4 regions of the Streptomyces sp. GbtcB6 genome follow, and region 1 is predicted to be linked to each of the others. Evidence: riboswitches for the same ligand, from Rfam matches in the RefSeq annotation. Region 1 holds a riboswitch; each other region holds the start of a gene.

Region 1 (5,770 bases):
CTGCTCGCCCTGCTGGGCTTCATGGCCATCGCGGCCGGCGTCAAGGTCACCAACGGCCAGCTGGCCATCCCGCAGCTGTTCGAGAACATGTTCCCGGACTGGTTCGCGGGCGTCGCCTTCGCCGCGATCGGCATCGGCGCCCTGGTCCCCGCTGCCATCATGTCCATCGCGGCCGCGAACCTCTTCACCCGCAACATCTACCGGGACTTCATCAAGCCGGACGCCACGCCGAAGCAGGAGGCCCAGGTCTCCAAGCTGGTGTCCCTGCTGGTGAAGGTCGGCGCGCTGGTCTTCGTCCTCACCATGGACAAGACGGTCGCCATCAACTTCCAGCTCCTGGGCGGCATCTGGATCCTGCAGACCTTCCCGTCCCTGGTGGGCGGCCTGTTCACCCGCTGGTTCCACCGCTGGGCCCTGCTGGCGGGCTGGGCGGTCGGCATGGTCTACGGCACGGCCGCCGCGTACGGCGTGGCCTCTCCCACCCAGAACCACTTCGGCGGCTCCTCGAAGGAGATCCCCGGCATCGGCGAGATCGGCTACATCGGCCTGACCGCGTTCGTGCTGAACGTGGTGGTCACAGTGGTCCTGACCTTCGCCCTGAAGGCACTGAAGGCCCCCGAGGGCATCGACCAGACCAGCCCCGAGGACTACACAGCAGACGCGGGCGAACCGGACGTGGAGGTGGAACTCCCGCCAGCCGTAGCGCCCCTTTAGGGGCGCGGGGCTGTATCGATTTGCGGCTCCGCCGCGTGGGCGCGAGCAACCACACACAACCCGCAGCGGGCCGCCGGGAGAACCTCCCTCGGCGGCCCGCTTTCGGCTTTCCCCCGACGTCGCTACTCCCGCGTCCGCCGAGCCATCTCATCCCAGAACCGGTCCAGTTCGCGGACCCGCATGCCGACCCAGCGCAGAAGGGCCTCCTCCAGGCCGTCGGCGAGGACGACCGGCTTGTCGTCGGCGAGGAGCCGCTGCCAGACCCGGTCGGTCTTGGAGCGCGCCAGGATGCCCTTGGGCGCCTCGTCGGCGAAGCGGCGCCTGGCCAGGAGTTCGAAGTTCAGGTCCGCTCCGTCCGCCGCATCCCGGAGCCGGATCGGCACCGGGACGGCATTCTGGTGGGCCAGGAGTTCGGCGAGCCGTACGAGGACGGCGGTCTTGCCGGCGCCGACGCCGCCGACCAGCAGATAGGGCCGACGCGTGTCGCGCTCCCGCAGCCGTTCGGCGATGACCTGCGCGACCTCGTCCCGGCCCACGATCTCGGCGGTGTCGGGGCCGGCGGTGGGCACCAGTTTGCGGGGATCCCGCAGCGCCTTGGCGGGGTAACGCCGTTTGGTCCACCGGTACCACCAGAACAGGAACAGTGTGGCGGCGAGGGAGGCGGCGAGGACCGGACCGACGAACTTGAAGACGGTGTCGAACCCCACGTTGTTCTGCCGCCATCGCTCGAACCAGGTCGTACCGCCCGTGAAGAGGATGTACAGCCCCTCGACGACCCAGGCGAGCAGTGCCAGCGCGGCGACGATCCAGATCGCCCTGGTGACGTTGGCGTAGGAGACCCATCGGTGCCACTTCCTGGGGCGGGTGACACCGCGGCGGGCCTCCAGACGGATCGTCAGGGTGTGCCAGCGGCCCAGGAGACCGTGTCCGACCCGGTTGCCCGCGCGTCGCAGGTCCAGAGTCGCCATCGGCGCGTCGCGCGGTAGCTCCTTGCCGGGCGGGTGACGGACGACCCTCGTCATGGTGCCTTCTCCTTACGCGTTCCCGGAGTGGTTCACGGAACGGAGGACGCGCGGGCACCGGCACCTCCCTCCACGGAATCACTCCCGGCACAGCCCGCAACCCGGGCGCCCCACCGGGGAAATCGGGAGGTTTCCGCATGCGGGAGTCCGGCAGACTCGGGGCCATGGACATCGTGATACGACGGGCGGAGCCCGGTGAGTACGAGCCCCTCGGTGAGATCACCGCCCAGGCCTACCTCCGGGACGGCCTCCTCGACTACGGCGAGGGCGACGAGTACCTGCCGGTGCTGAAGGACGTGGCGAGCCGGGCGGCAGCCGCCGACGTGCTCGTGGCCGTGGACGGCGAAGGACTCCTCGGCGGAGTCACCTTCGTCGCCGGCCCCGGCCCGGTCGCCGACATCGCCCGCCCCGGCGAAGCCGAGATCAGGGCGCTCGCGGTCGCACACGAGGCCCGCGGCCGAGGCGCCGGCGAGGCACTCGTCCGTGCCTGCATCGACCGTGCACGGGCCACCGAGGGCTGCACGGCCGTCGTTCTCTCGAGCCAGCGAAGCATGCACGCCGCCCACCGCATCTACGAACGTCTGGGCTTCGTCCGCACACCAGAACGGGACTGGAATCCCGTGCCGCACCTGGACGACATCACTCTGCTCACCTATCAGTTGACGCTCTGACACCGCCGCGACACAACATCTGGGGGTGACGCGACGACCCGGCACTAGATGTATGCTCATGCTCGCTGTCGCCACAGGGGAATCCGGTGCGAATCCGGAACTGTCCCGCAACGGTGTACTTGTGCATGTTCGTGCACAGGAGTCAGTCCGAGGACCTGCCGACAGCACGCCCAGCCACCCGGCGAGGGCGTTCTGACGTCCGGGCCTCGTGGAGTGGGCCAGGGTCTCGACGCGTGCCCGCGTGCGCTCGTGCTGCCCCCTGCCCTCCGCCAGGCCCCGTGCCCAGCGAGGGAGAGCCCCACGTGACCATCGCGCCAGCCGACCCGGCTTCAGCGACCATCTCCGTGGAAGAGGACGGTCCCGGTACCGCGCTGCTGCGGACCCTGGCCGAGCTGACCGCCGACCTCCCCGACGCCGACCCCGGCCGGGTCGCCGCCGCCGCGCTGCGCGGCCGGTCGGCCCGGGCCGACGAGGCGGAGTTGCGCGAGCTGGCCACCGAGGCCGCCGCCGGTCTCATCTCCGAGGATCCCGCCTACTCCAGGCTCGCCGCCCGGCTGCTGACGGTCTCCGTCCGTGCCGAGGCCGCCTCGCAGGGCGTGACGTCCTTCACCGAGTCCGTCGCCGTGGGGCACCGGGAGGGGCTCATCGCCGACCGGACCGCCGAGTTCGTACGGCTGCACGCGGCCCGCCTCGACGCCCTCGTCGACCCCGCCGCCGACGACCGCTTCGGCTACTTCGGCCTGCGTACCCTGCACAGCCGGTACCTGCTCCGGCACCCGATCACCCGCAAGGTCGTCGAGACCCCCCAGCACTTCATGCTCCGGGTCGCCGCCGGCCTGGCGGAGGACGACACCGCCCGCGCCCTGGACGAAGTCGCCGCGCTCTACGGCCTGATGAGCCGCCTCGACTACCTCCCGTCCTCCCCCACCCTCTTCAACTCCGGCACCCGGCACCCCCAGATGTCGTCCTGCTACCTCCTCGACTCCCCGAAGGACGAGCTGGACTCCATCTACGACCGCTACCACCAGGTCGCCCGGCTCTCGAAGCACGCCGGCGGCATCGGTCTTTCGTACAGCCGCATCCGCTCCCGCGGGTCCCTCATCCGCGGCACCAACGGGCACTCCAACGGCATCGTGCCGTTCCTGAAGACCCTCGACGCCTCGGTCGCCGCCGTGAACCAGGGCGGCCGGCGCAAGGGCGCGGCCGCGGTCTACCTGGAGACCTGGCACTCCGACATCGAGGAGTTCCTGGAGCTGCGCGACAACACCGGCGAGGACGCCCGCCGTACGCACAACCTGAACCTCGCGCACTGGGTGCCGGACGAGTTCATGCGCCGGGTGAACGCCGACGAGCTGTGGTCCCTCTTCTCCCCCGCCGACGTGCCGGAGCTGGTGGACCTGTGGGGCGCCGAGTTCGACGCGGCCTACCGGGCGGCGGAGGACAAGGGCCTCGCGCGCAAGACCATCCCGGCCCGTGACCTGTACGGCCGGATGATGCGCACCCTCGCGCAGACCGGCAACGGCTGGATGACCTTCAAGGACGCGGCCAACCGCACCGCGAACCAGACGGCCCTGCCCGGTCACGTCATCCACTCCTCCAACCTCTGCACGGAGATCCTGGAGGTCACGGACGACGGCGAGACGGCGGTCTGCAACCTCGGTTCGGTCAGCCTCGGTGCCTTCGTCGACACGGCGAGCGGTGACATCGACTGGGAGCGGCTGGACGAGACGGTCCGCACCGCCGTCACCTTCCTCGACCGGGTCGTGGACATCAACTTCTACCCGACCGAGCAGGCGGGCCGGTCGAACGCCAGGTGGCGGCCGGTCGGGCTGGGCGCGATGGGCCTCCAGGACGTCTTCTTCAAACTGCGCCTGCCCTTCGACTCCCCCGAGGCCAAGGCACTCTCCACCCGGATCGCCGAGCGGATCATGCTCGCCGCGTACGAGGCCTCCGCCGACCTCGCCGAGCGCAGCGGCCCGCTGCCGGCCTGGGAGAAGACCCGCACCGCGCGGGGCGTGCTGCACCCCGACCACTACGGCGTCGAGTTCACCTGGCCGGAGCGCTGGGCGGCGCTGCGCGCGCGGATCGCCACCACCGGCCTGCGCAACAGCCTGCTGCTCGCCATCGCGCCGACGGCCACCATCGCGTCCATCGCCGGTGTCTACGAGTGCATCGAGCCGCAGGTCTCGAACCTCTTCAAGCGCGAGACGCTCTCCGGTGAGTTCCTCCAGGTCAACTCCTACCTGGTGCAGGACCTCAAGGACCTCGGCGTCTGGGACACCCGCACCCGCGAGGCGCTGCGCGAGGCCAACGGCTCGGTGCAGGACTTCGCGTGGATCCCGGAGGACGTACGACGGCTCTACCGCACGGCGTGGGAGATCCCGCAGCGCGGACTGATCGACATGGCCGCCGCCCGGACCCCGTACCTGGACCAGGCCCAGTCCCTGAACCTCTTCCTGGAGACGCCGACCATCGGCAAGCTCTCCTCGATGTACGCGTACGCCTGGAAGTCGGGCCTGAAGACGACGTACTACCTGCGCTCGCGCCCTGCGACCCGGATCGCCCGCGCGGCCCAAGCCACTGTCCCCGTGCAGCAGACGGCTCCCGAGGACGCCGTCGCCTGCTCCCTGGAAAACCCCGAGTCCTGCGAGGCCTGCCAGTAATGTCCGCCCGTAACCAGAATCTCCTCGACCCCGGCTTCGAGCTGACTCTCCGCCCCATGCGCTACCCGGACTTCTACGAGCGCTACCGGGACGCCATCAAGAACACCTGGACCGTGGAGGAGGTCGACCTCCACTCGGACGTGGCCGACCTCGCGAAGCTCACGCCCGCCGAGCAGCACATGATCGGCCGCCTGGTCGCCTTCTTCGCGACGGGCGACTCGATCGTGGCGAACAACCTGGTGCTGACGCTGTACAAGCACATCAACTCCCCGGAGGCGCGCCTGTACCTGTCGCGCCAGCTCTTCGAGGAGGCCGTGCACGTCCAGTTCTATCTGACCCTGCTGGACACCTACCTCCCCGACCCGGACGACCGCGCCGCCGCGTTCGCCGCCGTGGAGAACATCCCCTCCATCCGCGAGAAGGCCGAGTTCTGCTTCAAGTGGATGGACTCGGTGGACAACCTGGACCGCCTGGAGTCCAAGGCCGACCGCCGCCGCTTCCTGCTCAACCTGATCTGCTTCGCCGCGTGCATCGAGGGCCTGTTCTTCTACGGTGCCTTCGCGTACGTCTACTGGTTCCGCAGCCGGGGTCTGCTGCACGGTCTCGCCACCGGCACCAACTGGGTGTTCCGTGACGAGACGATGCACATGAGCTTCGCGTTCGAGGTCGTCGACACCGTCCGCAAGGAGGAGCCGGAGCT
Region 2 (5,770 bases), on a different contig from region 1:
AGAAGGGCGGGACCAGGTGCTGGTGGACGTCGATCCGGCGCGAGGCGCTGGTCATGGGGCTGCTCTTCCCGTCGGGACGGCACTGGACCGCCTACTGACGGCCTGCGTACCGTAGCGTTTATTACAATTGGAGTAAACACTACGGTAGTGGCTGGTGAGCGGAACCGGTGCCGAGGACGGCGCCCAGGGCGCGGCGGTGATCGGCTACGGGCCCACGGGCGGTGACCGTGGCGAGCCTGCTGGGCGGGGCGCGTTTCTCCCGCGCGCGGGCCGTCGCCGGCCGCAAGGAGGTCATCCGGATCCGGCGGCCGCTCGACCACTGCGGGGGCGTGGGGGTGCCGCTGCGCGACGAGTGCCTGTGGCTGCGCCAGGACTCGGCGGGTTCCGCCGCGACGCTCGCCCCCCTCGACGCTCGCCCCCCGACGCGCCCGCCGCCCTTCGCTCAGCCGTTCTGGGCGGTGGCCCGCAACGGGCATCCGGTACCGACGCGCGCCGCCAACTCGCCCCGCAGGGAAGTCAGTTCGGCGATGCGGGCGTCGACGACCGCGATCTTCTCCTCGAACAGCGTGGACAACGCCCGGGCCGTGTCCGGCGCTTCGCTCAGTTCCGCGAAGTGCCGGCCGATCTCGGCGAGCGAGAAGCCGAGGGTCTGCGCGGTGCGCACGTAATGCAGCCAGGCGACCGTCTCCGGCGGGAAGTCGCGATAGCCGTTGGCCAGCCGACGACCCGTGACAAGGCCGATCCGCTCGTAGAAGCGAATGGTGTCCCTGCTCATGCCCGCCCGCGCGGCCAGCCCCCCGATGCGCACGACCTGCCCCCACTCACACTTGACCTTGGACCGTACTCCACTGTTTAGCGTGAGGCCGCCGCTGCCACTCGACCAGCAGGAGCCTCGCCGTGAGCCGTCCGTCCGCTCCCTCCCGACCCGCCTATCTCCAAGTCGTCCGCGCGAGCGCCTGGTACGACCTCGTCGTCACGGCGGGATTCGCCACGCCCTGGACCTACGCTCTGGTCCATGACTCCCTGTCCTCGATGGGCGGGGAGCTCGGGCTGGGCGTCCTGCCCGCGCTCGATCCGATGCAGACCCTCTACGCGAACCTCATGGGTTCGGTCGTGGTGATCTGGGCACTCCTGCGGATCGTCAGGCCGCAGCCGTCGCACGGACTGTTCGACGGCGCGGCCCGTGTCCTGTTCGCCACCTGGCAGGCGTACGCGCTGGGCCATGGCGCGCCGCGACTGCTGTGGCCCTTCCTCACGCTGGAGGCGGCCTTCGGTCTCGCCCAGCTGTGGCCGGGGTGGTGGACCCGGCGGACCGGCCCCGGCCTCCGCCTCGCACCCACTCGGCCGGCGGGCCGGTACACACGGATGCGACACCCCCTAGCCCAACGGCCTGCCCGCGTCGTCCGTCGCCGCGAGGATGCGGCGGCCGATCTCGTGCAACTGCCGGACCTGGGACCGGGTCAGCGGGTCGAGGACCATCCGGCGTACGGCCGCCACGTGCCCGGGTGCCGAGTCGACGACCTTCTCCCAGCCGGCGTCCGTCAGCGTCGCCACGGTGAAGCGGACGTTGTCCGGGTCCGGCTCCCGGCGCAGCCAGCCCCGGTCCTCAAGCCGCTTGGCGACGTGGGAGGGCCGGGACAGCGAGCCGTTGGCGAACATCGCCAGTTCGCTCATCCGCAGGGTCCGGCCGGGTGCCTCGGAGAGTCCCGCCAGCACCTGGTACTCGAAGTGGCTGATTCCCGCGTCCCGCTGCAACTGCGCGTCCAGCTCCGCCGGCAGCCGGACCAGCACCCCGGCCAGAACGAGCCAGCACTGCGTCTCGTCATCCGTCAGCCAGCGAGGCTCGGGAGTCTCCATGAGAAAAGGCTAGCTTGACGGCTCAACTGTCCATACCCGTGGGTAGGTTATCGCGCGAGGGCCTGACCAGCCCGGCTTGCCCGGCGGGCGCCCTTCAAGTCCCCTCCGGTCACAGTCTGTTCATCCATGCCATGGACGGACGGGCAGTCATTGAGGGGCGAACGGCCGCGGTCCGGCCGGTTCGTCCGGTCCGGCCCCGTGAGCACCGTTACCGACGGTTACGTTGCGCCTGGCGGCGGACGGGCCGAGGCCGAGACGGGCGAGACGGCCGAGGCGTTCACCGTGCCGAGGACGAGAAGGGCGAAAAGGGCGAGGGGGGCGACCGACGCGGTCGACCGCACGCCCGCCCTCGGCGCTTCGGAGATCGCACGCCACCGGCTGATGGCCGACGCCGCCGAGCGGCCCGTGACACCCTGGTCTCCGAGGGGCCGGCCACGCCGGACGGCCTCGCCCGTTGGGACACCGCCTTCCGGAAGGTCGAGGCCGACACCAGCGGACTCCGCTTCTTCGGAGCCTCCTTCGTCACCGGCGGCCGCCGCGCCTGGCCGTCGGCCGTGGCGGCTCGGGCCCGGGCCGGTCGGTGTCCTGCGACGGGTCGGCGTGCTGTGGACGGAACGGGCACGAGAAGATCGTCCGTGACCCACGCGTCCACCCGACCCCGGAAGGAACCGACGAGATCATGCGCCTCATCGTGGCCCGCGGCCCGGCGGAGGTGTCCGGATGACCGGCGCCGAGGAACACGTCCTGCTGCACGTCGACGGACGGGCCGCGCACATCACGCTCAACCGGCCGAAGGCCATCAACGCGCTGTCGCACGCGATGGTGCGCCGCATCGACGAGGCGCTCACCGCCTGGGAGCACGACCCGGCCGTCCGTACCGTCGTCATCACCGGAGCGGGGGAGCGCGGTCTGTGCGCGGGCGGCGACATCCGCGCCGTCCACGACGACGCCCGCGACGGCGACGGGTCGGCCGCGGCTGCCTTCTGGCGGGACGAGTACCGGCTCAACGCCCGCATCGCCCGGTACCCGAAGCCGTACGTCGCCGTGATGGACGGCATCGTGATGGGCGGCGGGGTCGGTGTCTCGGCCCATGGCAGCGTCCGGATCGCCACCGAGCGGTCGCGGATCGCCATGCCCGAGACCGGGATCGGCTTCGTGCCCGACGTCGGCGGCACCTACCTGCTCGGCCGCGCGCCCGGCGAACTCGGCACCCATCTCGCCCTGACCGGCGCCCGGATCGGCGCCGCCGACGCGATGCTGTGCGGACTCGCCGACCACTACATGCCCTCCGGCTCGCTCCGGGCGTTCGTCGCCGACCTCGCCACCCTGGCCGTGCCCGAGGCGCTCGCCCGGCAGGTCCGGCAGGCGCCGGACGGGGAGTTGGCCGGGCACCGGGCGTGGATCGACGCCTGCTACCCGGCCGACACGGTCGAGGAGATCGTCCAGCGACTGCTCGCGCACGGCGACCCGGCGGCGAAGGAGACGGCGGACACCCTGCTCGCCAAGTCGCCCACCGCCCTGAAGGTCACGCTGAAGGCGCTGCGCCGGGCCCGGCAACTCGGCTCGCTGGAACGGGTCCTGGACCAGGAGTACCGCGTCTCCTGCGCGACCCTCGCGAGCCATGACCTGGTGGAGGGCATCCGTGCCCAGGTCGTCGACAAGGACCGTGCCCCGCACTGGTCCCCGGAGACCCTCGCCGAGGTCACCGACGCCGACGTCGACCGCTTCTTCGCCCCGCTCGGCGAGCGCGAACTGGGCCTCGCCCCACCCGTCTGAGCCGTCCCACCGGCCGCCCACCAGGCGCGAGATGAAGATCACGCCTGGTGATGCGGTCTTGGCCGTGCCCCTGACACGCGGTACGGTCTGTCCGATATCGACGACGGCGAGACGGAAGCCGGTGGAAATCCGGAACGGTCGCGCCACTGTATGCGGGAGCCCCAGGGCTGCTCGTGAGTCAGACCCGTGGCCGTCGTCCTGTGCACCACCGAGATGGGACGCGAACTCCCAGAGGAGGTCCTGCCATGGCGCAGACCGTCGCTCCGCCGACAGCCACCACCCCCGCCGTTCCCGCGAAGCTGCCGCTGTCCGCGATAGCTCCCTGGGCGGTGTTCTTCGGCATCCTGATGCTGATCCTGCTCTACTTCGTCGGCGCCGAACAGGGCGCCACCTCCGTGTTCAGCGGCACGGACGTCCACGAGTGGGTGCACGACGCCCGCCACCTGCTCGGCTTCCCCTGCCACTGACGCGAGGGGCGCCGTACCACCCATGAACTCCGCAACGGTCCGGAACCTCCTGGTGCGGGGCATGCTCGCCGGCCTGGCCGCCGGCCTGCTGGCCCTCGTCGTCGCCTACCTGCTCGGTGAGCCGAACGTCGACAAGGCCATCAGCTTCGAGGACGCCCACTCGCACGAGCACGAGATGGAGGTCGTCTCCCGCTCCCTGCAGTCCACCGCCGGCCTGGCCACCGGTGTCCTGGTCTACGGGGTCGCCTTCGGCGGCATCGCCGCCCTGGCCTACTGCTTCGCCCTCGGCCGGGTCGGCCGCTTCTCGCCGCGGGCGACCGCGCTGCTGCTGTCCGGCTGCGCGCTGACCGCCGTCTACGTGGTGCCGTTCCTGAAGTATCCGGCCAACCCGCCGTCGGTGGGCGACCCGGACACCATCGGCAAGCGGACCACGCTGTACTTCCTGATGATGCTGCTCAGCGTGCTCCTCGCGGTCGCCGCCACCATCCTCGGCAAACGGCTCCAGCCGCGGCTGGGCACCTGGTGGGCGACCGTGCTGGCGGTGGTCGCGTTCGGCGTCCTCATCGGGCTGGCGTACCAGTTCCTGCCGGTCATCAACGAGGTGCCGAAGGACTTCCCGGCCACCCTGCTGTGGCGGTTCCGGCTCTCGGCGCTCGCCATCCAGGCGGCGCTGTGGGGCGGATTCGGCCTGCTGTTCGGTGAGTTGGCCGACCGCGTCCTCAACCCGAGGCCGGCGAAGGCGCCGGCCGCCGCACGCACGGTGCCCGCGGCACACTGACCGACTCCGCGGCACACCGAACGACACACGAGGGCCCCCGGGAACCGTCCGGGGGTCCTCGCGCGTCCGCTGTGCCGACCTCACGTGCCGGTGGACGGCCCCACCTTCACCGACAGCTCCGTCGAGCCCTTGAGCGGCAGCGAAAGGGTGCGGAAGCCGTTGGCCGGGTCGCGGATGTAGTCGAGGTAGTCGGGCTCGGCGTTGTCGTTCATCACCAGCGCACCCCGGCGCAGTTGCGGTGCGACGGTCTCCATGACCTGGCGGGCCAGCGAGGGGCCCGAGTCGACCGGCCAGCCGTCGATGAGCGCGAAGTCGACGGGCCCGCCCAGGTCGCGCAGCGTCTCCCGGGCGTCCCCGATCCGGAGGTCGACCAGGTCGGCGAGGCCCGCCTCGGCGAGGTTGCCCAGGGCGGTGGCCGCCTTCTCCGGAACGATCTCGGAGCCGATCACCGTGCCGCCGCCGTTGTCACGGACCGCGGTGGCGAAGTAGAGCGTGGAGACGCCCAGCGAGGTGGCGAACTCGACGACACGCCTGGCGCCGACGGCCCGGCACAGCAGATAGATCAGGTCGCCCTGTGCGGGATGGACGGCGAAGCCGACGTCGGGAAAGGCGTGCGGGTCCCGGGTGCCGCCCCGTGGACCACCCCCGGCGGGGCGGCGGTGCTCGGCCTGGATCCGGTCGAGTACGGCCCGGACCCGGGGATCCTGCAGCGGACTGGTGGCGTGCTCGGTCGACATCCCGAACCCTCGATTCCTGCGGTCAACACCATCGATACGGTCTGTGGAGTATCACGATATATCGATTGGGTGGGTCTGGGGGTCCCTGCGGGTGCTGCCTTGCGCAATCAATGCTTGCGGGCGTCCGGCCGACGGGGCCGTATCCTTCGGGCCGT
Region 3 (5,770 bases), on a different contig from region 1:
CGCTGCTGGCCGGCCACGCGGTCCCCGTCGACGCCCCCGGCACGCCCCGTGTCTCGGCCGAGACGGTCGTCCTCGACGGCGAGATCCGCATCGCCGCCATCACCCGTACGACCCTGGGTCCGGCGCCCGCCCGGCAGCCGCTCCGGCACACCGTGCACGCCCACGACGGCCTGCTGCACAACCGTTTCCTGCGGCTGGCCGTCGACCGCACCGTGCACGCCCTCGGCGTCGGCCGGGGCGTCCTGCACATCGGCCTCACCCTCACCGACCGCGGTCCCCGGGTCACCGACGTCGCCCCGCATCTCCCGGGCGACCTGATCCCGCTCCTCGTCAAGCGGGCCACCGGCGTCGACCTCGCCCAGGCCGCGGCCGCCCTCGCCACCGGCGAGGTGCCCGACACGACGCCCACCCGGCAGCGGGCGGCCGCCATCCAGTTCGCCTACCCGGCCGCCACCGGCCGCCTCGACCACCTGGACCTCTCCCCCGACGCCGCCCACGAGCCCGGCGCCGACCGCATGCTCCTCACCCGGCACACCGGCGACCACGTCACCGCCGGTCCGCACGCCACCGCCGCCGACCGGCTGGCCCTCTGGGTGGCGGTCGGCGAGACCCCGGCCCACTGCGACGACGCGCTGCGCCGGATGGCCCGCCACCTGTCCGCAGGCATCGCCCCGCTCGCGAACGCGGCCTGAGCGCTCCGCTGGAAGTGCCGCGACATGCCGTCGGTCGACTGCGGCGCCGTCGTGGCTGGTCGCGCCCACGCGGCGGCAGCCGCATATCGGATACGGCCCCGCGCCCCTTCAGGGCGCTACCGAATCGCAGTGGACGAGGTCCGTACGAGCCGCCCTAGAACGCGATCGTCCGTATCAACTCGCCTGCCTCACCCAGCACTTCGACTTCCTCCCGGCTCATCGTCGGATTGACCGCCCGCCGCCGCAGAGCCTCCGCCAGCCCCTCCTCGGACAGTTCGGCCGGGTCGGCGAGCAGGGCCGCCAGCAGCTTGTGCGCCAACGGGTAAGCACCCAGCGCCACTTGAGCGAGGATCACCGCGGACATGCCCCAGTCGAGCCCGGGCGGCCCGTCCTCGGCGTTGGTCCAGTCGATGACCCGCGGGCCGTCGGGAGTCAGAATCACGTTGTCCGGATGCAGGTCCAGGTGGAGGACCCGGGTGCCGGGGTCGGCAGGGTCCCGGCCGGGCACGGCGTGCAGCCGCCGCAGCAGCGAGGCGAGCAGCGCACCGCCCTCCTCCGCGTCCGTCTCCCCCGCCAGCAGCGCCGCCAGCATGGTCGGCCCGGACAGCCGCTCCATGACCAGTTCGGTACGGGACCCGGAGGGCCGCACCCGGGGCGCCGGGTACCCGTGCTCCCGTACGTACGCCATCACCGCGCCCTCGGCGGCCGCGTCCCCCCGGCCGTCCCGGTCCCGGCGCAGCACCCACGCCTCGTCGATCTCGTACACATCGGCCGAACGCCCCGAGCCGAGCAGTCTCCCCGTCATGGCGTGACCATAACGAGTCGGTCCCCGCACAGCCCCCTCTCAGCTTCCCCCGGGCGGCCGGTAAGGTAGCCGGGTCGTCATCACCCGTACGGGGGGAAGCCGGTGCAATTCCGGCGCTGACCCGCAACCGTGAGCCACACCTGGTGGCAAGCCGGACCGCCGCGCCCGGGACGTTGATCGGCTCATGTGCGCCGGCGCCCGCCGTCGCACGGCACCGTCGAGGTTTACGGAGCCGAGCCGCCGGGGTGTCCCGTGCTGCCCGGCTCCCCGCAGGGAGAGGCACCCGCCGACCATGACCGTCCTCCGCCGCACCGCCGGGGTGCTGGCCGCCACCGCCGTCATCGGTACCGCCACGCCCGCGACGACCGCACTCGCCGCCGGCACGTCCCCGTCGCCGTCCGCGTCGGCGGTCCTCCCGTCGGGGCTGTACGGCAGTTCGGACCCCAAGTTCGACGGCGTCTGGCGCCAGTCCCTCGCCCTGCTGGCCCAGCGCGCGGTGGGGCTGACCCCGGCCGCGAAGGCGGTGGACTGGCTGGCCGGGCAGCAGTGCGCGAACGGCTCGTTCGCCGCGTTCCGCGCCGACCCGGCGGCGGCCTGCGACGCCAAGGTGGCGGTCGACACGAACAGCACGGCGGCCGCCGTACAGGCGCTGAAGGCGGCCGGCGGGCACGACGCCGCCGCGGACAAGGCCGTGACCTGGCTGAAGTCGCAGCAGAACAAGGACGGCGGCTGGGGCTACACCCCGGGCTCGGCCAGCGACACCAACTCCACCGGTGTGGTCATCGGCGCGCTCGCGGCGGCCGGCGAGAGCGCGGACAGGTCGCCGTACGACCTCCTCGCCAAGTGGTCCATCCCCTGCGCCGAGGACGGTGGCGGCGCCCTCGCCTACCAGCCGGACAAGCAGGGGAAGCTGGCCGCCAACGCGGACGCGACCGCGGCCGGGGTGCTCGGGGCCCTCGGCAGGGGGTTCGTGACGACGGCCGGGAAGGCCCCGGCAAAGGGCTACGCCTGCGCCGACTCCGACCAGGCCCTCACCCGGGAGGAGGTGGCCCGCAACGGCGCCGCGTACCTGGGGGACGCCACGTCCGCGACCGGCCACCTCGTCTCCACGCTGCCCGGTGCCAAGCCCCAGCCGGACTACGGCAACACCGCCGACGCGGTCGTCGCCATGGCCGCGCAGGGCTGGACGAAGCCGGCGAAGAAGCCGTACGCCTGGCTGGAGGCGCACGCCGTGCCGTGGGCGGAGCAGAGCGGGCCGGCGGCCTACGCCGAGCTGATCCTCGCCGCGCACGCGATGGGCGCGGACCCGCGTGACTTCGGCGGCACGAACCTGGTGACGGCGCTGAACGCGACGGGCCCGGCCCCGCGGACCGCAGCCGCGAAGCACACCGAGGAGAAGAAGTCCGGCAGCAGCGTGTGGTGGATCGTCGGCACCGGCCTCGTCGCCGGTATCGGCATCGGCTTCCTGCTCAGCGGCCGCCGGAAGCAGCAGCAGCTGTGACCGCGGTCCGCCGTGCGGCGCTGCTGCTCCTGGCCGCGCTGACGCTGTGCGCGGCGGCCGCCGGGCCGGCGGCGGCCACCGGTTACCGCTACTGGTCCTTCTGGGAGCGGGACGGCGCGCGCTGGACGTACGCCACGCAGGGCCCCGCCACCGCGCGGCCCGCCGACGGTTCGGTCGAGGGGTTCCGCTTCGCGCTGAGCGAGGACTCGGCGGACGCGTCGCGGCCGCGCGGCACGGCGGACTTCGGGACGATCTGCGCCGGTACGCCCGCCGTCGGGGGCCGGAAGCGGGTGGGGCTGGTCGTCGACTTCGGTACGGCGGCGGACGCGCCCTCGGGAGAGCGGCCGCCTGCGCGACGGACGGCCTGCGCGGTGGTGTCCGCGGACGCGACGGCGGCGGAGGCGCTGGCGGCAGTGGCGAAGCCGCTGCGGTACGACACGAACGCGTTGTTGTGCGCGATCGGGGGGTATCCGTCGCGGGGGTGCGGGGAGAAGGTGGCCGCGGGGGGTACGTCGGACAGCGGGCCGTCGCTTGGCCTGGCGGCCGGCGTGGGGGTGGTCGTGGTGGTGGCTGCGGGTGCCCTCTGGCAGGCACGGCGGCGGAAGAATGCGTGAGCGCCACAGTGCGGGCCGGTGGGGGCTGGTCGCGCAGTTCCCCGCGCCCCTGAAGGGGCGCCGCAGTCGCGTCAGCTTCATGGCTGCGGGCAGTCGTGCCGCTGGGGCGATGGGGGTCCCCCCGCGCGAGCGAAGCCGAGCGTGGGGGAGGGTGGGCGCAGCGGCACCCCGCAAGCGCGGGCGAGCGAAACCCCCCGTCCCCCGGCAGCAGCGCCGCTCCCCCGTACACCCCGGCGCCTGGTGGCTCTGGTCCCTCTCCCTCGGTGTCGCCGCGTCCCGTACCACCAACCCGCTCCTCCTCGCCCTCCTCGTCACGGTCACCGCCTACGTCGTGGCCGTCTGCCGGACCCGGTCCGCCCCCTGGTCCCGTTCCTACGCCGCCTTCGCCAGGCTCGCCCTCGCCGTTCTCCTCGTCCGCCTCGCCTTCACCGTCGTGCTCGGCTCCCCCGTCCCCGGCGCGCACACCCTCGTCACCCTCCCCGAAGTGCCCCTCCCCCACTGGGCCCAGGGCATCCGGCTCGGTGGCCGGGTCACCGCCGAGGCACTCGTCTTCGCCCTGTACGACGGCCTCAGGATCGCCACCCTCCTCGTCTGCGTCGGCGCCGCGAACGCGCTCGCCGGCCCGGCCCGGCTGCTCAAGTCCCTGCCCGGCGCCCTGTACGAGCTGGGCGTGGCCGCGGTCGTCGCCCTCACCTTCGCGCCGCACCTGGTCGCCGACGTACAGCGGCTGCGGGCCGCCCGGCGGCTGCGCGGCCGCCCCGACTCCGGCATCCGCGGCCTGCTCCAGGTCGGACTCCCGGTCCTGGAGGGCGCGTTGGAGCGTTCGGTCGCCCTCGCCGCCGCGATGGACGCGCGCGGGTACGGCCGCAGCGCCGACGTCCCGGACCGGGTCCGCCGTACGACGGCCGCGCTCACCCTCGGCGGTCTGCTCGGCATCTGCGCGGGGCTGTACGGGCTGCTGACCACCGAGGGCGGCGGCTACGGGCTGCCCGTACTGCTCGCCGGGGTGGTCGCCGCGCTGGCGGGGCTGCGGCTCGGCGGCCGGCGTTCGCCGCGCACCCGGTACCGGCCGGACCCGTGGGACGCGCGGGCCTGGCTGGTGTCCGGGGCGGGCGCCGCCGTCGCCGCCCTGCTCACCCTGGCGTCCGTCCGTGATCCGGACGCCCTGCACCCCGGGGTCGTACCGCTGGTCGCCCCCACGCTTCCGCTCTGGCCAGCGGCCGCCGTGCTGCTCGGCCTGCTGCCCGCCCTGATCGTTCCCAAGGATCCCGAGGATCCCGAGGAGGAGCCGTCGTGATCCGCTTCGAAGACGTCTCCGTGACGTACGAGGGCGCTGCCCGACCCGCCGTCCGAGGCGTCGACTTCGAGGTGCCCGAGGGTGAACTCGTCCTCCTGGTCGGCCCGTCCGGCACCGGGAAGTCGACGGTTCTGAACTCCGTGAGCGGGCTCGTGCCGCACTTCACCGGCGGCACCCTGCGCGGCCGGGTGACGGTCGCCGGCCGGGACACCCGTACCCACCGGCCGCGCGAACTCGCCGACGTCGTCGGCACGGTGGGCCAGGATCCGCTCGCCCATTTCGTGACCGACACGGTGGAGGACGAACTCGCCTACGGGATGGAGTCGTTGGGGATCGCCCCGGCCGTGATGCGGCGGCGGGTGGAGGAGACCCTGGATCTGCTGGGGCTCGCCGAGCTGCGGGACCGGGCGATCGCCACGCTCTCGGGCGGGCAGCGGCAGCGGGTCGCGATCGGGTCGGTGCTCACCCCGCATCCCGCGGTCCTGGTGCTCGACGAGCCGACCTCCGCGCTCGACCCGGCCGCCGCCGAGGAGGTGCTGGCCGTGCTCCAGCGGCTGGTGCACGACCTGGGGACGACGGTTCTGCTGGCCGAGCACCGGCTGGAGCGGGTCGTGCAGTACGCCGACCAGGTCGTGCTGCTGCCGGGGGACGGGGCCGCGCCGGTGTGCGGGACGCCCGCCGAGGTGATGGCCGTGTCGCCGGTGTGTCCGCCGGTGGTGGAGCTCGGGCGGCTGGCCGGGTGGTCGCCGCTGCCGATGACCGTACGGGACGCCCGGCGGCGGGCGGCCGGGCTGCGGGAGCGCCTGGCCGGGCGGGCCCCGGAGCAGCGGCCCGCGGCCGGCCCCGCGGTTCCGCTCGCCG
Region 4 (5,770 bases), on a different contig from region 1:
AAGGCCCGGCGGAAACCGTCCGACTCCAGGGAACCGTGCCAGTGCGTGCCCCAGGTCTGCCCGACCCGGCAGCCGTCCAAGAAGGGTTCCCCGCCGGTCACTTCGCCGACCCCGTGATGGATCTCGTACCCCTCGACGCGCTCGCCGAGGGCCTCTCCGACGGGCCGGGTGAGCGTCTTCTCCCGGGCGAACCGGACGCGTACGGGCAGCACACCGAGCCCGTCGACGGCCCCCTTGCGGCTCTCGACCTCGTCCTCGATGTGCTCGCCGAGGATCTGGAAGCCGCCGCAGACGCCGAGCACGGGCCGCCCCTCGGCGGCCCGGCGCCGCAGTGCCTCGGCCAGCCCCCGCTCCCGCAGCCACTCCAGGGCCCGGACCGTTCCCCGGGTCCCCGGAACCACCACGAGATCGGCGTCGGCCAGCTCTTCCGGCCGGTCCACGAACCGCACCACCACGCCCGGTTCGGCGGCCAGCGCGTCCACGTCGGTGAAGTTGGACATCAGCGGGATCGCGCAGACGGCGACCCGGAGCACGTCCTCCCCGACGGGCGGGGCCGTGTTCGACTCCCGGACGGTCCCCCGCAGGGAGACCCGGAGCCCGTCCTCCTCGTCGATCCCGAGCCCGTGCCGGAAGGGCAGGACGCCGTAGGTGTGCCGCCCGGTGAGCCCGTGCAGCATGTCCAGCCCGGGTTCGAGCAGCGAGACGTCCCCCCGGAACTTGTTGACGAGGAACCCGGCGACGAGGGCCTGATCCTCCGGCGACAGCAGTGCCACCGTCCCGAAGAAGGAGGCGAAGACGCCCCCGCGGTCGATGTCCCCGACCACGAGCACGGGCAACCCGGCGTTCCGGGCGATCCCCATGTTCACGATGTCGGTCCGCCGCAGGTTGATCTCCGCCGGACTGCCGGCGCCCTCACAGATCACCGCGTCATACGTGCCCCGCAACTCGGCGAGACAGTCGAGCACGGTGCCGAGCAGCCGCTGCTGCCGCCCACCGTGGTACCCGCGCGCGCTCAGCTCACCGACCGGCCTGCCGAGCAGCACGACCTGACTGCTCTGCTCGCCACCGGGCTTGAGCAGCACGGGGTTCATGAGCGCGGTCGGCTCCACCCGGCAGGCCTGCGCCTGCATGGCCTGTGCCCGCCCGATCTCGGCACCTTCGCGCGTGACAAAGGAGTTGAGGGACATGTTCTGTGCCTTGAACGGCGCGACTTTCACACCCTGCCGCACCAGCCACCGGCAGATACCTGCGGTGACGACGCTCTTACCGGCGTCGGAGGTGGTACCGGCTACGAGGAGGCCTCCGTTGTTCATGACGCCCTCCCCGAGAGCGATTTGCGCAGCAGGGCCCCCGCCGCACTCGCCCCCAACGCCAGCCACCCCACCCGCCGCGACAACCGCACCGCCCGATCGATGTCCGCGACTTCCACGGCCCGCCCCTCCCCGTTCAGCACCGGCCGGTGCTCGACCCGCCCGCCATACGACAACGTCCCCCCGAGCCGCACCCCCAACGCCCCGGCGAACGAAGCCTCCACGGGCCCGGCGTTGGGACTCGGATGCTTCGCCGCGTCGGCCCGCCAGGCCCGCACCGCTCCCTTGGTGTCACTCCCGGCCAGGGCGGCCAGTACGGCGGTGAGCCGCGCTCCCGGCCACCCCGCCACGTCGTCCAGCCGCGCCGAAGCCCACCCGTACCGCCGGTACCGGGCCGACTTGTGCCCGACCATGGCGTCCAGGGTGTTGACGGCCCGGAACCCGAGCAGCCCCGGCACCCCGCCGACGGCTCCCCACACCAGCGCGCCGACGACGGCGTCGCTGGTGTTCTCGGCGACGGACTCCACGACCGCCCGTGCGATCCCGTCGGCGTCCAGGGCCTGCGGGTCCCGTCCGCACAGATGCGGCAGCCGCGCACGGGCCGCCTCGACGTCGCCCGCCTCCAGGGCACGCCCGATGACGCGGGCCTCGCGGGCGAGTGAAGTGCCCCCGACGACGGCCCAGGTGGCGGCCGCGGTGAGCGTGACGGACGAGGCGGTGGACGGTCGTACGACCCGTTGGGCAACGGCACCCAGCGCCATGGCGCCACCGGCGCACACGGCGGTGTGCAGCGCGCCCCACCCGCGGTGGTCCCGCCACAGCACCCGCTCCACGGCCCCGGCCGCCCGCCCGAACACGGCGACCGGATGCCCCCGGCGCGGGTCGCCGAGCAGCAGATCACCGAGAAGGCCGGCGGCGGCGCCGTACGCGAAGACGCGATCGGCACCCATCGGCTCAGCCGGCCGCGGGGTCGGGGACGGGCCGGGTACTGAACCTCGGTCGGCAGCCGCGCATGGCGATATGTCCTCACTCAGGGTGTCCGCGCCCTGGTTCGACGAGACCGGCGGTGAGAGTTCCTGGCTCCCGGGGATTGCTACCCCGGTGACAGTGGCGGGACCGCGCCGGATTCACACCGGCTTCCTCCCTTGCCGCCGTACATGGCTCCGGAAGTCCACCACGCCCTGGAAGACCCGTCAACTTGCCGTTGACCTGGGAGGGGAGTGTGTGGGAAGGCCCACACCGGTTGCCCTGCGGGGCCTGTGGGACATGCCGAAGGCTCCTCTCCGAGCGGACGGGAGAGGAGCCTTCTCGATGCCTGTGAGGTGCTGCCGCGTCAGGCCTTCGCCACGATCAGGTGGATACCCCATGCCACGGCGGCCGCGCAGCCGGCGAAGCAGAGGTAGGCGGCGGTCACGGCCAGGGTCGCGGAGTTGCCCTGAGCGGTGGCGCGTTCGCGGGCGGAGAGGCCCTTGATGCCGAGGGTGAACAGGGCCACCAGACCCACCGTGGCCACGAGGCTGACGCCGAAGACGGAGCCGATGGCTGCCCAGTCGATGTTCATGTCGCTTCTTCCTCGGGGTCAGACGGTGGCGGCCGGGTCGGTCGCGGGAGCAGCCGGGGCGGGGGAAGGGGAGGGGATCGTGGCGGTCAGGTCCTCCGCGACCGGGCCCGCGGGGGGCGGGGTCACGGCGGCGATCGCCGTGGTCACCACGCCGGCCGGCTCCACGGCGTCGGTGACGTTGGCGCTGTCCACGACCTCGCGGCGGGAGAGCTTCCAGATCGCGGCGCTGGCGGCCACGAGGAAGACGGCGACGACCGCCGTGCCCCAGTCGCCGAGGTCCGTCACGGACTCGGCTAGGGCGCCGACCAGCGCGGCGGCCGGGAGCGTGAGCACCCAGGCGACCATCATCCGGGTCGCGGTGGACCAGCGGACCGTGCCGCCCTTGCGGCCGAGGCCCGCGCCCATCACCGAACCGGAGACGACGTGCGTGGTGGAGAGGGAGAAGCCGAGGTGGGAGGAGGCCAGGATGGCGGTGGCCGCGCTGGTCTGGGCGGCGAAGCCCTGCTGCGGCTGGAGGTCGGTCAGGCCCTTGCCCATGGTGCGGATGATCCGCCAGCCGCCGATGTAGGTGCCGAGCGCGATCGCGAGGCCGGCGGAGAGGATGACCCAGGTGGGAGGGTTCGAGCCGGGGGCGATGGAGCCGCCCGCGATCAGCGCGAGGGTGATGATGCCCATCGTCTTCTGCGCGTCGTTGGTGCCGTGCGCGAGCGAGACCAGTCCGGCGGAGGCGATCTGGCCGGCGCGGAAGCCCTTGCGGGTGGCGTTGTCGTCGGCGTTCTTGCCGATCCCGTAGGACAGGCGGGTGGCGAGCATCGCCGCGAGGCCCGCGACCACGGGGGCGGCGACCGCCGGGAGCAGGACCTTGGTGACGAGCACGTCGCCGTGGACCGCGCCGAGGCCGGCGGAGGCGACGGTGGCGCCGATCAGACCACCCATCAGGGCGTGCGAGGAACTGGAGGGCAGGCCCACCAGCCAGGTCACGAGGTTCCAGAGGATGGCGCCGACGAGTGCGGCGAAGATGACCTCGGGACGAATGCCGTTCTCGTCGACGAGACCCTTGGAGATCGTGTTGGCGACCTCCACCGAGAGGAAGGCGCCCACCAGGTTGAGCGCGGCGGACATGGTCACCGCGATCTTGGGCTTGAGCGCACCGGTCGAGATGGTCGTGGCCATCGCGTTGGCGGTGTCGTGGAAACCGTTCGTGAAATCAAACGCGAGTGCGGTTACCACCACAATCGCCAAGATCAGCGAGAAGTTTTCCATTTACCCAGGCAATCTTTCGAGGTCATTGGCTGTTGGACCGTAGGCAACCTGGATGAACGGAAGGTGAACTGGGGCGGTCCTGGTGGTGTCTGGAATCAACTTTGCGATGTCCGGGGGCGGGGTGGACCGAGGCCGCCGTCCCGGTGCCGGTCCGGCGGCCCAGTCCCGCCTTGACTAGAGGCCCATGGCGAACGACTTCAGCCGGCCCGCCGACCCGTTGAAGAGATTCTGGTCACCCGGCAGGCTGCCGCTGTTGTCGTACTGCCAGAAGGTCCAGGACGACCATCCGGCCGGCAGTGCTCCCGCGTCCGCCGAGCCGTGGCGGGCGATCCACAGCGCATGGTCGGCGGCGAACGCGCTGCTGCCACCGGTGCAGAGGTTCCACCAGTTGGTGGTCGTGTAGATCACCGGCCGCCGGCCGGTCTCCCGCTGCAGTTCATCGCTGAAGGACCTGATCCACTTGATCATCCTGGAGTGGCTCAGTCCGTAGCACCTGTGCTTCTTGTCGTACGGGTTGTACTCGACGTCGAGCGCGGGCGGCAGCGTCCAGCCGTCCGCCGTCCAGGTGCCGCCGTGGCTGACGAAGTACGCGGCCTGCCGGGCGCCCGACGACTTGTCCGGCAGGGCGAAGTGGTAGGCGCCCCGCACGATTCCCGCCTGGCGCGAACCGTTGTACTGCTGGCCGAAGTAGGGGTTGAGGTAGGTGGTGGACTCGGTTGCCTTGATGTATACGAACCTGGCGCCTTTCGCCTTGGCGCTCGGCCAGTCGACGCTCTTCTGGTGCGAGGAGACGTCGTGCCCCTTCGGCAGGCTCGCCGCGGCCGCCGGTAGCCCGGCGAGCGCGGCCGTGGTCCCCGCGAGGGCGAGCGCCGCCAAGGACGCCGCCAGGACGCGGACGCGGTGGCGGGACGGTGGAATGCGGTCACGGGCCATGTTTCCCCCCGGAATGGCGACGTGTACGAAAAATCGTCCAGAGATTATTGGAAGATCGGCGTATCCTCGGCGATCTTCGGCCAAGCCGTGAAATGGAACGCTTTGGGGCGATTTGCGCTCTACTGGATTCGGGACGCCCGGTCTAAAGTGCCCTGCCGCGCGGGGCGGTTGGGGCGTCGCCTGGCAGGATCGGGCCATGGCTGAGCAGCGGCGGGACGAGCGTGACGGACGGGACGGACGCGCCGGCGCACAGGGTGTGTCGGAGCCGCGAAGGCGGGATGTACGCGCGGAGGAGGCGAGTGCCTGGCGCGAACTCGTCGCCACAGCCCGGCGCACGGTGTCCGACGGACTGGTCGTCGGCACCTCCGGCAACGTCTCGGTCCGCGTCGGCGACACCGTGCTGGTCACGCCGTCGGGCGTGCCGTACGACAGGCTCACCCCGGACGACGTGACGGGCGTGGACCTCTCCGGCCGCCAGGTCCTCGGCACCCTGGTCCCGACCAGCGAACTGCCGATGCACCTCGCGGTATACGGCAGCACCGACGCCGGGGCGGTCGTCCACACCCACGCCGTCCACGCGACGGCCGTCTCGACGCTCGTCCCCGAGCTGCCGGCGATCCACTACATGTCCGCCGCTCTCGGTGGCGCGGTCCGGGTTGCCCCGTATGCGACGTACGGCTCCGACGAGTTGGCCGAGAACATG

The links. A riboswitch is a leader RNA that binds a small molecule or an ion and turns the genes downstream of it on or off. The one in region 1 is predicted to bind cobalamin.
Region 2: linked by a shared signal. The riboswitch ahead of KVT45_RS03150 (CbtB-domain containing protein) and the one ahead of KVT45_RS49180 (ribonucleoside-diphosphate reductase subunit alpha) in region 1 are both predicted to bind cobalamin.
Region 3: linked by a shared signal. The riboswitch ahead of KVT45_RS26390 (prenyltransferase/squalene oxidase repeat-containing protein) and the one ahead of KVT45_RS49180 (ribonucleoside-diphosphate reductase subunit alpha) in region 1 are both predicted to bind cobalamin.
Region 4: linked by a shared signal. The riboswitch ahead of KVT45_RS00265 (cobalamin biosynthesis protein) and the one ahead of KVT45_RS49180 (ribonucleoside-diphosphate reductase subunit alpha) in region 1 are both predicted to bind cobalamin.

Annotation. Positions count from the first base shown of each region.
Region 1 is NZ_JAGXJL010000070.1:15,940-21,709, reverse strand. Features, by position in the region: gene mctP (monocarboxylate uptake permease MctP) at 1-714, shown strand, start outside; gene KVT45_RS49190 (hypothetical protein) at 837-1,736, opposite strand; gene KVT45_RS49185 (GNAT family N-acetyltransferase) at 1,901-2,407, shown strand; cobalamin riboswitch at 2,443-2,585, shown strand; gene KVT45_RS49180 (ribonucleoside-diphosphate reductase subunit alpha) at 2,710-5,070, shown strand; gene KVT45_RS49175 (ribonucleotide-diphosphate reductase subunit beta) at 5,070-5,770, shown strand, end outside.
Region 2 is NZ_JAGXJL010000002.1:35,610-41,379, reverse strand. Features, by position in the region: gene KVT45_RS03170 (amidohydrolase family protein) at 1-55, opposite strand, end outside; gene KVT45_RS03165 (MerR family transcriptional regulator) at 443-808, opposite strand; partial or broken gene KVT45_RS56085 (hypothetical protein) at 898-1,311, shown strand; gene KVT45_RS03160 (MarR family winged helix-turn-helix transcriptional regulator) at 1,378-1,857, opposite strand; gene KVT45_RS03155 (enoyl-CoA hydratase/isomerase family protein) at 2,578-3,633, shown strand; cobalamin riboswitch at 3,701-3,842, shown strand; gene KVT45_RS03150 (CbtB-domain containing protein) at 3,879-4,100, shown strand; gene KVT45_RS03145 (CbtA family protein) at 4,123-4,878, shown strand; gene KVT45_RS03140 (O-methyltransferase) at 4,959-5,615, opposite strand; gene KVT45_RS03135 (barstar family protein) at 5,769-5,770, shown strand, end outside.
Region 3 is NZ_JAGXJL010000016.1:65,600-71,369, forward strand. Features, by position in the region: gene KVT45_RS26380 (hypothetical protein) at 1-692, shown strand, start outside; gene KVT45_RS26385 (phosphotransferase family protein) at 847-1,497, opposite strand; cobalamin riboswitch at 1,552-1,681, shown strand; gene KVT45_RS26390 (prenyltransferase/squalene oxidase repeat-containing protein) at 1,790-2,998, shown strand; gene KVT45_RS26395 (SCO2322 family protein) at 2,995-3,612, shown strand; gene KVT45_RS26400 (energy-coupling factor transporter transmembrane protein EcfT) at 3,722-4,909, shown strand; gene KVT45_RS26405 (ABC transporter ATP-binding protein) at 4,906-5,770, shown strand, end outside.
Region 4 is NZ_JAGXJL010000001.1:47,375-53,144, reverse strand. Features, by position in the region: gene KVT45_RS00270 (cobyric acid synthase) at 1-1,313, opposite strand, end outside; gene KVT45_RS00265 (cobalamin biosynthesis protein) at 1,310-2,260, opposite strand; cobalamin riboswitch at 2,360-2,502, opposite strand; gene KVT45_RS00260 (hypothetical protein) at 2,644-2,871, opposite strand; gene KVT45_RS00255 (inorganic phosphate transporter) at 2,890-4,134, opposite strand; gene KVT45_RS00250 (lysozyme) at 4,309-5,067, opposite strand; gene KVT45_RS00245 (class II aldolase/adducin family protein) at 5,264-5,770, shown strand, end outside.